DNA from 2 places in the Bradyrhizobium sp. USDA 4454 genome. Region 2 is predicted to be linked to the other one. Evidence: riboswitches for the same ligand, from Rfam matches in the RefSeq annotation. Region 2 holds a riboswitch; the other holds the start of a gene.

Region 1 (8,634 bases), 160 kb from region 2:
GCGGCGAACGAAATCGGTGGCGGCTTCGTTGATCGGCTTGAAGGGCGCGTTCATGACGGGGTCCTCGTTGTCAGCCGTCATACCCCGCGAAAGCGGTGTATCCAGTACGCCGGGATATCAGTGGTTAAGCTGAAGGGCCGCGGCGTACTGGATCGCCCGGTCAGGCCGAGCGATGACAGTGAGTGTGTGGTCGCAATCTGCTTCATTCTCTCAGGCGGTGTGCGCGGCGTAGGCGGCTTCATCCATCAGGCCGCCGAGTTCGCCCTTGTCTGATATCTTCATCTTGAAGAACCAGGCCTTGCCGCCGGCATCCGAATTGACCAGCGCGGGATCGGCCGTGAGCGCCTCGTTGACCTCGACCACCTCGCCGGTGATCGGCGCGTAAACGTCGGAGGCGGCCTTGACGGATTCGACGACGGCGGCGGCCTCGGCCTTCTTCAGGCTGCGGCCGATCTTGGGTAGTTCGACGAACACGACGTCGCCGAGCTGCGACTGCGCATAATCGGTGATCCCGATCGTGGCGACATCGCCCTCGATGCGGAGCCATTCGTGGTCGGACGTGTACAGCGTCGTCATGGGGATCGATCCTTCAGCGTTTGTAGGTATTGGGGACGAAGGGCATGGCGGCGACCTTCAGCGGCAGCCGCTGGCCGCGCACTTCGGCGAAAACGGTGGTGCCGACCGCGGAAAGGGCAGTGGGCAGATAGCCCATCGCGACCGGCGCATTGAGGCTCGGTCCGAAGCCGCCCGAGGTCACCTTGCCGATTGGCTCGGCGGAGTTGGCATCGGCAAACAGCGCTGCGCCTTCGCGCACCGGCGCACGGCCATCGGGCCGCAGGCCAACGCGGCGACGGGAGGCGCCATCAGCGAATTGCGCGAGAATCCTGTCGGCACCGGGAAAGCCGCCGGCGCGGGCGCCGCCGCTGCGGCGGACCTTCTGCACCGACCATTCCAGCGCGCCTTCGACCGGCGTCGTGGTGGTCTCGATATCGTGGCCGTAGAGGCAGAGCCCGGCCTCAAGCCGCAGGCTGTCGCGCGCGCCGAGCCCGATCGGCAGCACGTCGGGATTGTCGAGCAGCGCCGTGACCAGGGCTTCCGCCTTGTCCGCGGGCACCGAGATCTCAAAACCATCCTCGCCGGTGTAGCCGGAGCGCGAGACGAAGCAGTCGGTGTCGGCGACGCGGCGCGGGCCGGCGTCCATGAATTTCATCGAACTGACATCTGGGCAAAGCTCTGCCAGCGCCGCTTCCGCCTTCGGCCCCTGCAGCGCGATCAGCGCGCGGTCGGCCAGCGACACGATCGCGCAAGCGTCAGAAAGGTTGGCGCGCAGATGCGCCTCGTCCGCTTCCTTGCAGGCGGCGTTAACCACCAGGAACAGATGATCGCCGAAATTCGCCACCATCAAATCGTCGAGCAGGCCGCCATCATTGTTGGTGAATTGCGCGTAGCGCTGCCGTCCCGGCGCGATGCCGACGATGTCCTGCGGCACCAGTTTTTCCAGCGCGAGCGCCGCATCAGCGACCTTGCCGGATTTGGCCTTCAGCACGAGCTGTCCCATGTGGGACACGTCGAACAGGCCGGCGTCCTTGCGGGTGTGCAGGTGTTCCTTCAGGACGCCAGCCGTGTACTGCACCGGCATGTCATAGCCGGCGAACGGCACCATCTTGGCGCCGCGCGCCAGATGCAGTGCGTGCAGCGGGGTCTGTTTCAGCGGGGAAGTTTCGTGCGCACGCATCACAGGGCCCTCGCGGTTCCCGCCGGGGACCTATTTCCCCTTGAGAAACCTGCAGAAAGCCCCATCTGTCGCTGTGCCTGAGAGTATTATCCCGTCGGCGGACGCAATCGGGGAGAACCCCAGCGCCTCTTTCCAGATGTCAGACGTCACGCGGTCCTTTTGCCTGAGAGTTTCCGGGGCGGTTGCTCCTTCGGCGCCGGCGGTAAGGCCGGTCTCTCCCGACGTGACGGGTAGCTAACAGGTAGGTAGAAAACACGGCGCCGCCAAGACTGTCAACGCACCCGGACAACTATCAACGGGCTTTGTGCTGTTGCGGCAAGCCCATGATCCGGCTGCACAGTTTCTGGACAGCGCAGCTGGCAATGTCTAAAAGCGTTCGGCCGGAAAATGACGCCCTTTTGCGGCTGGCCGGCCCCTTTTTCCGATTGGATGAACATGAGCAGCGTCAACGATATCAGGTCGACCTTTTTGAACTACTTCAAGGCGAATGGCCACGAGATCGTGGCCTCGTCGCCGCTGGTGCCGCGCAACGACCCGACCTTGATGTTCAACAATGCCGGCATGGTGCAGTTCAAGAACGTCTTCACCGGGATCGAGAAGCGGGCCTATCAGCGCGCCACCACGGCGCAGAAATGCGTGCGCGCCGGCGGCAAGCATAACGACCTCGACAATGTCGGCTACACCGCGCGCCATCTCACTTTCTTCGAGATGCTCGGCAACTTCTCGTTCGGCGACTACTTCAAGGAGCGCGCGATCGAGCTCGCCTGGAATCTGATCACCAGGGATTTCGGGCTGAAGAAGGACAAGCTGCTCGTTACCGTCTACCACACCGACGACGAGGCGGCCGGCTACTGGAAGAAGATCGCGGGCTTCTCGGACGACCGGATCATCCGCATCCCGACCTCGGACAATTTCTGGGCGATGGGCGATACCGGCCCGTGCGGTCCGTGCTCCGAGATCTTCATCGACCGCGGCGAGCACATCTGGGGCGGTCCCCCGGGCACGCCGGAGGAGGACGGCGATCGCTTCCTCGAATTCTGGAACCTGGTGTTCATGCAGTACGAGCAGGTGACGAAGGAGGAGCGCGTGGCGCTGCCGCGTCCCTCGATCGACACCGGCATGGGTCTGGAGCGCATGGCCTGCATCCTGCAGGGCGTCGAGAGCGTGTTCGAGACCGATCTGTTCCGCCATCTGATCGACGCCGCCTCGTCGGCGCTCGGCCACGGTCCGAGCGCGCAGAACGTCGCGTCCTACCGGGTGATCGCCGACCATCTGCGCTCGTCGGCGTTCCTGATCGCCGACGGCGTGCTGCCGTCGAACGAGGGCCGCGGCTATGTACTGCGCCGGATCATGCGCCGCGCGATGCGCCACGCGCAGCTCCTGGGCGCGAGCGAGCCGCTGATGCATCGCCTGGTCTGGGCGCTGGTCCGCGAAATGGGCCAGGCCTATCCGGACCTGGTGCGCGCGGAGAAGCTGATCGAGGAGACGCTGCAGCTCGAAGAGACCCGCTTCCGCAAGACGCTGGTGCGGGGGCTGTCGCTGCTCGACGAGAAGAGCGCCGGCCTCAAGAAGGGCGACATGTTCGACGGCGATACCGCCTTCACGCTGTACGATACCTATGGCTTCCCGCTCGACCTGACCCAGGACGCGCTGAAGTCACGCGGCATCAGCGTCGACCAGGCCGCGTTCACCGACGCGATGGAACGGCAGCGCGTCAAGGCGCGCGCCTCCTGGGCGGGCTCGGGCGAGGCGGCGAGCGAAGCGATCTGGTTCCCGCTGCGCGAGAAGCTCGGCGCAACCGAATTCCTCGGTTATGAGACCGAGAGCGCGGAAGGCGTGGTGACGGCGCTGGTCAAGGACGGCGCCGAGGTCGATAGCCTCAAGGCCGGCGAGAGCGGCGCGATCGTGCTGAACCAGACCCCGTTCTATGCCGAGTCCGGCGGTCAGGTCGGCGATATCGGCGTGCTCACCGGCGAAGGTGTCAGGTTCCGCGTCACCGACATGCAGAAGAAGGCCGGCGATCTGTTCGTGCATGTCGGCACTGTGGAGCAGGGCACGCTGAAGGCCGGCACCGCGCTGCAGCTCGAGGTCGACCACGCGCGCCGCTCGGCGATCCGCGCGAACCACTCGGCGACCCATCTGTTGCATGAGGCGCTGCGCCAGGTGCTCGGCGATCACATCGCGCAGCGCGGCTCGCTGGTTGCGCCCGATCGGCTGCGCTTCGATTTCGTGCACCCGAAGCCGATCACGCCGGAAGAACTCGCCCGGGTCGAGGACATCGCCAACGAGGTCGTGCTCGAGAATGACGAGGTGACGACCCGTGTGATGGCCGTCGACGACGCCCGCGAGGCCGGTGCGCGCGCGCTGTTCGGCGAGAAATACGGCGACGAGGTTCGCGTCGTCTCGATGGGCAAGAGCGCCCGCGAGCACGGCCAGAATGCGCTCGGCTGGTCGGTCGAGCTCTGCGGCGGCACCCATGTCCGCCGCACCGGCGACATCGGCCTGATCTCGGTGACCAGCGAGAGCGCGGTCGCCTCCGGCGTGCGCCGCATCGAGGCGCTGACCGGACGTCACGCGCGCAAGCACGCCAACGACACGATGGCGCTGGCGAAGAGCGCGGCGGCCGAGCTGCGCACCTCGATCGAGGACGTCCCGGCGCGCATCACGGCCCTGATGGAAGAGCGCAAGAAGCTCGAGCGCGATCTGTCGGATGCCAGGAAGAAGCTCGCGATGGGCGGCGGCCGGGCGTCGAACGGTGCCGGCTCCGGCGTTCGCGAGGTCGGCAACGTCAAGCTGCTGGCGCGCGCGGTCGAGGGCGTCGAGACCAAGGATCTGAAGAGCCTGGTCGACGACGGCAAGAAGCAGATCGGCTCCGGCGTGGTCGCGATCGTCGGCGTCACCGAGGACGGCAAGGCCGGCATCGTGGTCGGCGTCACCGCCGACCTGACCTCGCGCTTCAACGCGGTCGAGCTGGTCCGCAAGGGCTCCGAGGTGCTCGGCGGCAAGGGCGGCGGCGGCCGGCCCGACATGGCGCAGGCCGGCGGTCCCGACGGCGCCAAGGCCGATGCCGCGCTGTCGGCGATCGAGCAAGCCATGACTCAACAGGCATCGGCTAGCGCCTGACGGAGAGGCTGATCGTGGCGACGGCTCCGCTCAAGCCCACGATCAGCGACGCCGGGCTGCGCGATCGCCTCTACGAGCTGCTGGAACGCGATGACCTGCCGCATTCGGGCGGCTCGCGGTTTGCCGGGATCATCGTCGCCATCATCGCGGTCGATGTGCTGGCGGCGATCCTGGCCTCGGTGCCCGAGATCGACGCGCAGTTGGGCTCGCTGCTGACGACGATCGAGATCGCGGCGGTGGCCGCCTTCGCGCTGGAATATGCCGCGCGGCTCTGGAGCGTGGTCGGCCATTCCCTGCGTGACGTGACGCCGCTGCAGGCGCGGCTCGAATACGCCTTCTCGGCGCTCGGCGTGATCGACCTGCTCGCCTTCCTGCCGTCGGCGGTCGCGCTCGCGATCGGTGACAAGACCGCGCTGGTGCTGTTCGGCATGCTGCCGTTCCTCAAGCTGGTGCGCTACTCGACCGCGATGCGCTCGCTGCTGGCGGCGCTGCATGCCGAGCGGCGCACGCTGTTCGGCTGCGTCGTGATCCTGACCGGCGCGGTGCTGCTGTTCGCCTCGCTGCTCTATGCCATCGAGCACAAGGCGCAGCCGGACAAGTTCGGCACCATGCCGCAGGCGATGTGGTGGGCAATCGTGACGCTCGGCACCGTCGGTTACGGCGACGTCGTTCCGGTGACGCCGCTCGGGCGCATCGTCACCGTGGTTGCGATCGTGGTCGGCTTTGCGATGATCGCGCTGCCGGTCGCGATCATCTCGACCGCGTTCGCCGACGAGGTCCGGCGTCGCGACTTCGTCGTGACCTGGGGCATGCTGGCGCGGGTGCCGCTGTTCTCGCACCTCAACGCTGCTGATATCGCCGACATCATGCGGCTGTTGCGGTCGCAGACCATCGAGGCGGGCGAGGTGCTGGTGCGGCGCGGCGATGCGGCCTCATCGATGTATTTCATCACGGCCGGCGAGGTCGAGATCGACCTGCCGAGCCAGCGGGTCCGGCTTGCCGACGGCACGTTCTTCGGCGAGATCGCGCTGCTTCGCAGGACCAATCGCTCCGGCACGGTGACGGCGACGCGCAAGACCAAGCTCTTGCTGCTCGACGCGCAGGACTTCCACGCCCTGATCGAGCGCATGCCGGCGCTCGCCGCCCATGTCCGGGAAACCGCGGAAGCCCGGCTTGCCGATCCGCTCACCGCCGGCGGCGACCTTGCCGCCGCGGAGATTGCGCAGGCGCCGCACGAGACCGACGGCGGCATCCGGGATTAGAGCGCGATGAAATTAGATTGATTCGGTTTGGCCACGGACGCGGTTCACCTCTCCCCGACGGGGAGAGGTCGATTTGCGCAGCAAATCGGGTGAGGGGGCCGCAGTTCTAACGAGAGACCGTAATCCCTCACCCGGCGCTACGCGCCGACCTCTCCCAAGGGAGAGGTGAACTTCCGCTGCCGATCCCACTCAACCTAATCCCATCACGCGCTAGAGCATGATCCGGAAAAGTGGAAACCGGTTTTCCGAAAAGATCATGCTCAAACAAAGAGATGAGATCATGATGCGATTCCGTGGAAACGCATCATGATCTAGTCTCTCCGCAGGAACACGTAATCCGCCGAGTATGCCGCGCTCTTCAGCGCGCCGGCCTTGTCGCAGGCGCCGCTGAGCTCGCCGCCCGAGGTGTTGATCCGCTGCACGATGGCGACGCTCGTCAGCAGGCCATTGCCGCGGTGGGCGATCACCTCGAGCTTCAGCCAGGGGATGTCTGCAGCCGTCGCGCCAGGTGCGCTGCCGGCGGTGCGGGCGGTCACGGCGCTGCCGTCGACATGCTCCCAATTCGGGCCGGCATAGTGCCGGCCGACGGTGCGGCCGCCGGCGATCAAGGTCGCGACCGGCTCGCGGAACGACCAGGCGAGCTTGCCGTCGGTGACCGGCTTGCACTCGTAGACCTGGACGCCCTCGGCATGGACCGACAGAACCGGGGACTCGCCGGGCGCAGCGATGGCGTCGGGCAAGGGGGGCGAGGGATCGGCAGCGAATGCCGCCGACCCGATGAGCGAGAACGATGCGAGCGCGACGGCTCTGACAAGGGCCACGGTCATGCTCGCACCTGTCTTCCCAGATGGCGGCCTCAGCCCGCCATGGCCTTCACGAGATTGTCGGACACCTTGTCGAGGAATCCGGTGGTCGAGAGCCAGCGCTGGTCGGCGCCGACCAGGAGCGCGAGGTCCTTCGTCATGTAGCCTTCCTCGACGGTCGAGACGCAGACCTTCTCCAGGGTGGTGGCGAACTTCGCCAGTTCCGGATTGTTGTCGAGCTTGGCACGATGGGCGAGGCCACGGGTCCAGGCGAAGATCGACGCGATCGAGTTGGTCGAGGTCTCCTTGCCCTTCTGGTGCTCGCGGTAGTGGCGGGTCACGGTGCCATGGGCGGCTTCGGCTTCCACCGTCTTGCCGTCCGGGGTGAGCAGCACCGAGGTCATCAGGCCGAGCGAGCCGTAGCCCTGGGCCACGGTGTCGGACTGCACGTCGCCGTCATAGTTCTTACAGGCCCAGACATAGCCGCCGGACCATTTCAGCGCCGAGGCCACCATGTCGTCGATCAGGCGGTGCTCGTAGGTCAGGCCCTTGGCCTCGAATTCCTTCTTGAACTCGCGGTCGTAGACGTCCTGGAAGATGTCCTTGAAGCGGCCGTCATAGACCTTGAGGATGGTGTTCTTGGTCGAGAGATAGACCGGATAGTTGCGCAGCAGGCCGTAGTTCAGCGAGGCGCGGGCGAAATCGATGATGGAGTCGTCGAGATTGTACATCTCCATCGCGACGCCGGCGCCGGGCGCCTTGAACACTTCGCGCTCGATCACGGTGCCGTCCTCGCCGACGAACTTCAGCGACAGCGTGCCCTTGCCGGGGAATTTGATGTCGGTGGCGCGGTACTGGTCGCCATAGGCGTGGCGGCCGATGATGATCGGCTTGGTCCAGCCGGGAACCAGACGCGGCACGTTCTTGCAGATGATCGGCTCGCGGAAGATCACGCCGCCGAGGATGTTGCGGATGGTGCCGTTCGGCGACTTCCACATCTGCTTCAGGCCGAACTCCTTCACCCGGGCCTCGTCGGGGGTGATGGTGGCGCATTTGACGCCGACGCCGACCTTCTTGATGGCCTCCGCCGCGTCGATGGTCACCTGGTCGTTGGTCTCATCGCGGTATTCCATGCCCAGATCGAAATACAGCAGTTCGACATCCAGGAACGGGTTGATCAGCTTGTCCTTGATGTACTGCCAGATGATCCGGGTCATCTCGTCGCCATCGAGCTCGACGACGGGATTGGATACCTTGATTTTTGCCATGACGGAGAGGCCCTCTTGGGAACAGCGCGCTTTTGACCGCGGGATTGTGGAATACGCCTGCGCTATAGCACCGCCCGGGGGCGGGCGGAAGCGGAGGGGGTATGCACTTTGCGCCCATCTTTTAGCCTAAAATGCCGCCTGCGTGGCCGTCCCCGCGACGATGTACCAGGTCACGAACAGGCCCGCGATCAGGGCCCCCGGCAGGCTCGATCCGGTCCGCCGCCAGGTGAACGTCGCGATCACGGCGATGATCGCCAAGAGCGGCACGAACTGGATCGCGACGATGCTCGAGAGCGGGACGAAACTGGGGTCGGGGATCGGGTTGAACAGCTTTCCGGTCAGCCACAGCGTGCCGTATTGCAGCACCAGCAACACGATGAAACCGAACGTCAGCGCCAGGATGTTGGTGAGGTACAGCGCCCCGCGCGGCGCATCCATGGTCG
Region 2 (8,634 bases):
CGCGCGATCTACCGACGATGGATTCGCGGCGCGATCATGTTCTACGGATTGCTGGCACTTGCCGCCGGGGCCGCAGTCTGGATCAACGGCGCAGGCACCGGGCAGACGCAGTTCACCAGCCTGTCGAGTCCGAGCGGCACGAGATCGGGCCACACCTACTAGCGGTCACAGCGAAAAGAAAAATGGCCGGGACGAGTCCCGGCCATTGGTCTTGCGTCAGGCCGCAAGCCTACTCTGACTTGTCGATGTTCCAGAAGATGGGCGTCGCCGGGCCGTCGAGCACGCCGGTCAGCGACTTCCGCCAGGCGCTCGGTCCCTGATACTGGCCAAGCGGGATGTAGATGACCTGCTCGTAGGCTTCCTTCTGGATCTCGGCCGCGATCTTCTTTTGCTCGTCGAGCGAAGACGCGCGAACGAAGGCATCCTTCAGCTTCTCGATCTTGGCGTCCTCGGCCCAACCGAACCAGCCGCCATTCTTGCCCTGCCCGCCGATCGAGAGATTGGCGATCGGGTTGGAGACGTCGGCGCTGACCCAGTTGGTGAAGAACATGTTCCAGCCGCCCTCCTTCGGCGGCTTCTGGCTGGCGCGGCGGGTCACGACAGTCTGCCAGTCGGTCGCCTGCAGGTCGACCTTGAAGCCGGCGTCGCGCAGCTGCTGGGCGACGACAATCGGCTGCGCCTTGAGCGTGGTGACGTCGCCGGGCGCCATGATGACGACGGGCGTGCCGTCATAGCCCGACTCGGCAAGCGCCTTCTTGGCCGCCGCCATGTCGCCCCCCTTCAACAACGTCTCTCCGCCGACCTCGGTCGCGAACGGCGTGTCGCAGATGAAAAAGGCGACGCAGGTCTTGTAATATTTGGGATTGCCGACCAGCGCGTCGAGCACCTGCTTCTGGTTGACCGCCAACAGTGCCGCCTGGCGAACCTTGATGTTGTCAAAGGGCGGGTAGAGGAAGTTCATGCGGCCCAGCGTCTGGAAGCCGGCCTTGTTCAGCGTATCGATCTTGATGTCCTTGTCGGCTTCCAGAACCGATAGCGTGTCAAGCGACGGGTTCTCCAGGAAATCGATATCGCCGGACTGCAGCGCATTCATCGCGGTCTGCGCGTCGGCCATCGTGACCCACTCGACGCGGTCGACCTTCACGACCTTGCCGCCCGCGGTCCAGCTCGCCGGCTCCTTGCGCGGCACGTAATCCTTGTTCTTGACGTAGACCGCCTTCACGCCCGGCTGGAATTCAGCCTGCACGAACTTGAACGGGCCCGAACCGATCTGCTCCGGAACCGGCTTGTCCGGCGGCGTTTCGGCCAGCCGCTTCGGCATCATGAACGCAACGCGCGACGACGGCTTGCCGATCGACTCCAGCACCAGGCCGTAGGGTTCCTTCAGCTTCAGCGTGATCGTCTTTGCGTCGGTGGCTTCGATGCTCGCCGTGAAGTCCATCAGCTTCTGGCCCATGCCGTCGACCTTGGCCCAACGCTTCAGCGAAGCGACGCAGTCTTCGGCCGTCACCGGCGCTCCATCGTGCCACTTCAGGCCGTCGCGCAGCGTGAAGGTGTAGGTCAGCTTGTCATCGGAGACCTTCCAGTCGGCCATCTGCGGCTGGATCTTGAAGTTGGCATCCGTCGCCAGCAGCGTGTCGTAGATCATGTAGCCGTGGTCGCGCGTGATATAGGCTGTGGTCAGAATCGGATCGATGACGCGCAGATCCGAATGCATCACCGCCGTGATGGTCTTGTCGGCGGCCATCGCCCGAGGCGCAAACGACAATTCCTGCGGCGCGAACGACAGCGCGAGCGCCGACAACGCAGCCGCGAGCGTGCGGTGCTTCCAACGCGAGATAGGGAACATGCAAATCTCTCCTGACGTGTAACTGGTCAAAGCCGGCTTATTCGTTATGCATGCGGTCCGTTATTTAGGCGAACTAACATGCTGTATGGCTTGTGAAATCGAGACTTGCACCAAGCGCCAAGCGCGTCAATCGGTTTCGATCCGGATCGGACGTACACAAACGAATGAGGCCGCGGGCCGGATTTTGGCTTTACAAAATCCTCGGCGGAGATTTTCGTGAGCGCCGCGCGACGCCGGCGCCGTCAGAACAACAAGAGAGAACAACGATGAACCCCGCCAATCTCCCCTTTGATTCCGAAGCGATGCTGCAGGGCCTGCGCAGCTGGGTGGAATGCGAGAGCCCGACCTGGGATGCTGCCGCGGTCGAGCGCATGCTCGATCTCGCCGCGCGCGAGATGGCGGTCATGGGTGCGACGATCGAACGCATCGCCGGACGCCAGGGATTTGCCGGCTGCGTCCGCGCCCGCTTTCCGCATCCGAAGCAAGGCCAGCCCGGCATCCTGATTGCCGGCCACCTCGACACCGTGCACCCGGTCGGCACCATCGAGAAGCTCACATGGCGCCGCGAAGGCAACAAATGCTTCGGGCCCGGCATCTTCGACATGAAGGGCGGCAACTATCTGTCGATCGAGGCGATCCGGCAATTGGCCCGCGCTTCCTTCACGACGCCGCTGCCGATCACCGTGCTGTTCACACCCGATGAAGAGGTCGGCACGCCGTCGACGCGCGACATCATCGAGGCGGAAGCCGCTCGCAACAAATATGTGCTGGTGCCGGAGCCCGGCCGGCCGAACAACGGCGTCGTCACCGGCCGCTACGCGATCGCGCGCTTCAATCTGGAAGCCATCGGCAAGCCGAGCCATGCCGGCGCGACGCTGTCCTCCGGCCGCTCCGCGATCCGCGAAATGGCCCGGCAAATCATTGCCATCGACGGCATGACCACCGAGGACTGCACCTTCTCGGTCGGCATCGTGCACGGCGGCCAGTGGGTCAATTGCGTCGCGACGACCTGCACCGGCGAAGCGCTCAGCATGGCCAAACGGCAGGCCGATCTCGATCGCGGCGTCGAACGCATGCTGGCGCTGTCCGGCACCGCCAACGACGTGACCTTCAAGGTGACGCGCGGCGTCACGCGCCCGGTGTGGGAGCCGGATGCAGGCACCATGGCTCTGTACGAAAAGGCGAAAGGCCTCGCGGCCGCGATGGGCCTCGATCTTCCGCACGGCAGCGCCGGCGGCGGGTCGGACGGCAACTTTACTGGTGCGATGGGCATCCCCACGCTCGATGGGCTCGGCGTTCGCGGCGCCGATGCACATACGCTCAACGAACATATCGAGGTCGACAGCCTGGCCGAGCGCGGCCGCCTGATGGCGGCGCTGCTGGCGACGCTGGACTGATTTGCACTGCACAACACGTTGGCACTGCCGGATCGAAATTTAGCCTTGTCCAATTTTAAGGCTTCGCCTACGGTCCGGCCGTCCAACGCGACGATGCGGGAGAGATCGAGGCGACAACATTCGTGTTGTCAGCTTCGGCGCCGACGGAGCAACCGCCCCGGAAACTCTCAGGCAAAAGGACCGTATCGTCAGGACGATCTGGAGAGAGACGGACATGGCCGCAGATCAAGGGCCGTGACGTCCACCGAAGGGGATAGTTCGCGTCCGGGCTGCGGCCCGATGCGGATCAAGCTCTCAGGTACCGTGACAGATGGGGCGCTGAAACAGCCGGTTTCACCGGCGGTTCGGCGACTCTAACCCACGGGAGCCTGAAGACCATCATGCCACATATCGCGATCATTGGCGCCGGCATCACCGGCGTGACGACGGCCTATGCCCTGCTCGAACGGGGCTACAAGGTGACTGTGCTCGACAGGCACCGCTACGCCGCGATGGAAACTTCGTTCGCCAATGGCGGACAGCTTTCCGCCAGCAACGCGGAGGTCTGGAATAGCGCCGCAACCATTCTCAAGGGGCTGCGCTGGATGCTCAGAAGCGACGCGCCGCTGCTGATGAACCCGAAGCCGAGCTGGCACAAATATTCCTGGATCGGCGAGTTCGTAGGCCACATTGCGCGCTATCGCAGCAACACCATCGAGACCACGCGGCTCGCCATCGAAGCGCGCAAGCATCTGTTCTCGATCGCCGAGCGCGAGAACATCGCCTTCGATCTCGAACGCCGCGGCATCCTGCACGTCTATCACGACAAGGCCGGCTTCGAGGCGGGCCTCAAGGTCAACACCTTGCTGCAGCAAGGCGGCCTAGACCGCCGGCCAGTGACGGCGGACGAGATCCGCAGCATCGAGCCCGCGCTGCAGACGGCCTGCTATGGCGGCTTCTTCACGCCGTCGGACGCGACCGGCGATATCCACAAATTCACGCGCGGCCTTGCCGACGCCTGTGCGCGGCGCGGCGCGAGCTTCATCCATGAGGCCGACGTCGATACGATCGCGCGCGACGACGACGGCTTCCGCATCGGCTGGAACGAAATCGCGTCGCACGATGCCGAGCCCGCGACGCGGCACGAGTTGCTGGCGGACGGCATCGTGATTTGCGCCGGCGTGGCAAGCCGACACTTCGCCGGTCTGCTCAACGACCGCGTCAACGTCTATCCGGTGAAGGGCTATTCGATCACGGTGCAGCTCGATGCGCCGCAAAGCCGGGACGCCGCGCCGACCGTCAGCCTGCTCGACGAAGCCGCCAAGATCGTCACCAGCCGGCTCGGCGCCGACCGCTTCCGCGTCGCCGGCACCGCCGAGTTCAACGGCTTCAACCGCGATATCAGGGCCGACCGCATCCAGCCGCTGGTGGATTGGGTGCGGCATCATTTCCCCGGGGTCGATACGTCGAAAGTCGTGCCATGGGCGGGCCTGCGCCCGATGATGCCGAACATGATGCCGGTGGTACGTGCGGGACGGATTCCCGGCGTGTTCTACAACACCGGCCACGGTCATCTCGGCTGGACGCTGTCGGCCGCAACCGCACAGATGGTCGCAGGTGCGATCGACGATTGGCGCGACCTCGATACCCCGCCGATGGCGCCGGCGTTCGGTGGCGGGCTCGACGGCCTAGATTCCAACGCGCGCAAGGCTGAAATCAATCCACCTTCCAGTGGACTGCTTCGAACGTCATCGGAGGAATAATCGCACCAACAGGACTGATTAGCTGCATCGCAAAAACCGCAGCGCCGATGGCACGGGACTTGCTCAACTTCTACCCCGTGTTGGCTACCATCTGTGCTACGGTCCGGTGTGCAACGGTCCCGCTGGGGACTTCATCGACCACAACCCAACGGATCCAATTTGCTCGGATATCTGCTTCGCCGCATCCTCGCCGCCATTCCCGTGATGGGCGTGGTGGCCCTGTTCGTGTTCCTGTTGCTGCGGCTGACGCCGGGTGATCCCGCCGCCATCCTCGCCGGCGACAATGCGACGCCGGAACAGCTCGAACGAATCCGGACCTCGCTCGGTCTCAACGAGCCGATCTACATCCAGTTCTACACCTGGGTCGCGAAGCTCCTGCATGGCGATCTCGGCGTCTCGCTGATCTCGAACAAGCCGATCCTCGAGATGATCGGCCCGCGCCTCGAGCCGTCGATCTCGGTCGCGCTCGCAACCATCGTCCTCTCGATCCTGGTGGCGGTGCCGCTCGGCGTGATCGCGGCGTGGAAGCACGGCACCTGGATCGACCGCGGCGTGATGGGGCTCTCGGTGCTCGGTTTCTCGGTGCCGGTGTTTGTGATCGGCTATGTGCTGATCCAGGTGTTCGCGATCGATCTGCGCTGGGTGCCGGTGCAGGGCTTCAAGAGCATCTCGGCCGGCTTCGGTCCGTTCTTCGAACGCATCATCCTGCCGACCTGCACTCTTTCCTTCATCTACGTCGCGCTGATCGCGCGCATGACGCGGGCCTCGATGCTCGACGTGCTGGGTGAGGATTACGTGCGCACCGCGCGCGCCAAGGGCATCGGCGAGGCCGGCGTGCTGCTGCGCCATGCGCTGCGCAACGCCGCGGTGCCGGTCATCACCGTGATCGGCTCCGGCTTCGCGCTGTTGATCTCGGGCGTCGTCGTCACCGAGAGCGTGTTCAACCTGCCCGGAATCGGCCGCCTCACGGTCGATGCGGTGCTGGCGCGCGACTATCCGGTGATCCAGGCCATGATCCTGTTGACGTCGGGCATCTATGTCGGCGTCAATCTCTTGATCGACGTTGCCTACACCCTGCTCGATCCTCGTATCCGGTACTGAGCAATGGCGATCGAAACCCTTCCCGAAGCCTCGATTCCCGTCACCCGGCCGTTCCGCGTCAAGTTCGGCTTCCTGACCTCGACGCCGATCATCGCGGTTGCGACGATCTGCCTCGCCCTCATCATCCTGATGGCGATCTTCGCGCCGCTCCTTGCGCCGCATGATCCGCTGCTGCTGACGCCGGCGCAGCGGCTGAAGCCGTCGAGCGCGCAATATTTGCTCGGCACCGACGCCTACGGACGCGACCTGTTGTCGCGCGTCATCTACGGCGCACGGATCTCGCTGGTGATCGGGCTCGGCGCCGCGGTCTTCTCGATCGTCGTCGGGCTCCTGATCGGCCTCGTCGCCGGCTTCTTCCGCTGGGTCGATGCGGTGATGATGCGCGTAATGGACGGCCTGATGGCGATCCCCGCCATCCTGCTCGCGATCGCCGTGGTGTCGCTGTCCGGCGCCAGCATCTGGACCGTGATGGTCGCGATCACCATCCCCGAGATCCCGCGTGTGGCGCGGCTGGTGCGCTCGGTGGTGCTGACCGCACGCGAGGAGCCCTATGTCGAGGCCGCGATCTCGCTCGGCTCCAGCCTGCCCAAGATCATGTGGCGACATCTGATGCCGAACACGATCGCGCCGCTGATCGTGCAAGGCACCTATGTCTGCGCGTCCGCGATCCTGACCGAGGCGATCCTGTCGTTCCTCGGCGCCGGCATTTCGCCGGAAACGCCGACCTGGGGCAACATCATGGCCGAGGGCCGCGCCTTCTTCCAGGTCAAGCCGTCGCTGATCTTCTGGCCGGGACTGCTGCTCTCGATCGCAATTCTCAGCATCAATCTGATCGGCGACGCCGCCCGAGACGCGCTCGATCCCCGCATGAAGCAGCGTGAGGGCAAGTGACGACTTCAATGCTTCTGAAGCCGTCATTCCGGGATGGTGCGCTAGCACCAGACCCGGAATCTCGAGATTCCGGGTCTGGTGCTAGCGCACCATCCCGGAATGACCCAAAACGAAATGCCCCGCTATCACTCCTTGCAACGCCGGTGGAACCATCAATGACCAACGTCGTCCTCGACATCAACAACCTCGTCGTCGGCCTCGGCCGCAAGGCGGATGCGCACCGCATCATTGATGACCTCTCGCTGCAAGTGCACGAGGGCGAGACGCTGTGCCTGGTCGGCGAAAGCGGCTCCGGCAAGTCGGTGACCTCGCTGACCACGATGGGCCTGCTGCAGAAGGGCACGCTGGTGCCGTTGGGCGGCAGCGTCAAGCTGGTCGGCGAGGAACTGCTCACCGCCACCGACCGGCGGCTGCGCCAGCTCCGCGCCACGCGGATGGCGATGATCTTCCAGGAGCCGATGACCGCGCTCAATCCGGTGGTGCCGGTCGGCCGCCAGATCGACGAGGTGCTGCGCGCCCATACCGATCTCGACGCCCGCAGCCGGCGCCAGAAGATCCTGGCGATGATGGAGCATGTACGGCTGCCGGACGTGCAGCGCATCTTCTCCTCCTACCCGCACCGCCTCTCCGGCGGTCAGCGCCAGCGGATCATGATCGCAATGGCGCTGGTGCTGGAACCAAAGCTCCTGATCGCCGACGAGCCGACCACGGCACTCGACGTCACCACCCAGAAGCAGATCCTGACCCTGATCCGCGACCTGCAGCGCGATCACGGCACCGCCGTCCTCTTCATCACCCACGACATGGGCGTGGTGGCCGAGATCGCCGACCGCGTCGCGGTGATGCGGCACGGAAGGCTGGTCGAGACCGGCCCGCTGCAGGACGTCCTGCGCAATCCCAAGATGGAGTACACCCGCAACCTCCTGTCCTCGGTGCCGAGCCTCGTACCGCGCGCGCCACGCCCCGAGACGAGAGAGCCGGTGGTGCTGGAAGCCAACGAGCTCAGCAAGGTCTACCGGGAGCGTTCGCTGTACGGCAAAGCCCGCGAGGTCGCCGCCGCCAGCAACGTCACGCTGACGCTGCGCAAGGGCCGCACCCTCGGCATCGTGGGCGAAAGCGGGTCCGGGAAATCCACGGTGGCGCGTTGCATCGTCCGCCTGATCGATCCGACCTCGGGCGGGGTGCGGCTTGCCGGCCGCGAGATCTCCGAGCTGTCGCGGCGGCTGTTGCAGCCGCATCGCCAGAAGATCCAGATCATCTTCCAGGACCCCTACCGCTCGCTCAATCCGCGCGTCACCGTCGGCGAGAGCATCGCGGAGGGCCCGATCAATTACGGCATGCCGCGCAAGGACGCACTGGCGCGGGCCCGCGAGCTGCTCGAGCTGGTCCATTTGCCGCCCGACGCCATCTCGCGCTACCCGCACCAGTTCTCCGGCGGCCAGCGCCAGCGCATCGCTATCGCACGCGCGCTGGCACTCGATCCCGACGTGCTGGTGGCGGACGAAGCGGTGTCTGCGCTCGACGTCTCGGTCCAGGCGCAGGTTCTGGAGCTGCTCGACGAAATCCAGCGGCGGCTGGGCATCGCGCTGCTGTTCATCACGCATGATTTGCGCGTCGCCGCCCAGATCTGCGACGACGTCGCCGTGATGCAGCG

What was found. A riboswitch is a leader RNA that binds a small molecule or an ion and turns the genes downstream of it on or off. The one in region 2 is predicted to bind glycine.
Region 1: it holds a riboswitch for glycine, as region 2 does, so the genes downstream of both, gcvT (glycine cleavage system aminomethyltransferase GcvT) here and ACVIW0_RS14575 (D-amino acid dehydrogenase) in region 2, are expected to answer to the same signal.

What each region holds. Positions count from the first base shown of each region.
Region 1 is NZ_JBTRCN010000001.1:3,003,002-3,011,635, forward strand. It holds gene gcvP (aminomethyl-transferring glycine dehydrogenase) at 1-54, opposite strand, end outside; gene gcvH (glycine cleavage system protein GcvH) at 211-576, opposite strand; gene gcvT (glycine cleavage system aminomethyltransferase GcvT) at 590-1,735, opposite strand; glycine riboswitch at 1,878-1,966, opposite strand; gene alaS (alanine--tRNA ligase) at 2,171-4,858, shown strand; gene ACVIW0_RS13735 (cyclic nucleotide-gated ion channel) at 4,870-6,120, shown strand; gene ACVIW0_RS13740 (DUF3455 domain-containing protein) at 6,432-6,947, opposite strand; gene ACVIW0_RS13745 (NADP-dependent isocitrate dehydrogenase) at 6,977-8,191, opposite strand; gene ACVIW0_RS13750 (hypothetical protein) at 8,318-8,634, opposite strand, start outside.
Region 2 is NZ_JBTRCN010000001.1:3,167,903-3,176,536, reverse strand. It holds gene ACVIW0_RS14590 (hypothetical protein) at 1-162, shown strand, start outside; gene ACVIW0_RS14585 (ABC transporter substrate-binding protein) at 230-1,849, opposite strand; gene ACVIW0_RS14580 (M20/M25/M40 family metallo-hydrolase) at 2,116-3,246, shown strand; glycine riboswitch at 3,333-3,439, shown strand; glycine riboswitch at 3,443-3,558, shown strand; gene ACVIW0_RS14575 (D-amino acid dehydrogenase) at 3,627-4,988, shown strand; gene ACVIW0_RS14570 (ABC transporter permease) at 5,148-6,089, shown strand; gene ACVIW0_RS14565 (ABC transporter permease) at 6,093-6,980, shown strand; gene ACVIW0_RS14560 (ABC transporter ATP-binding protein) at 7,136-8,634, shown strand, end outside.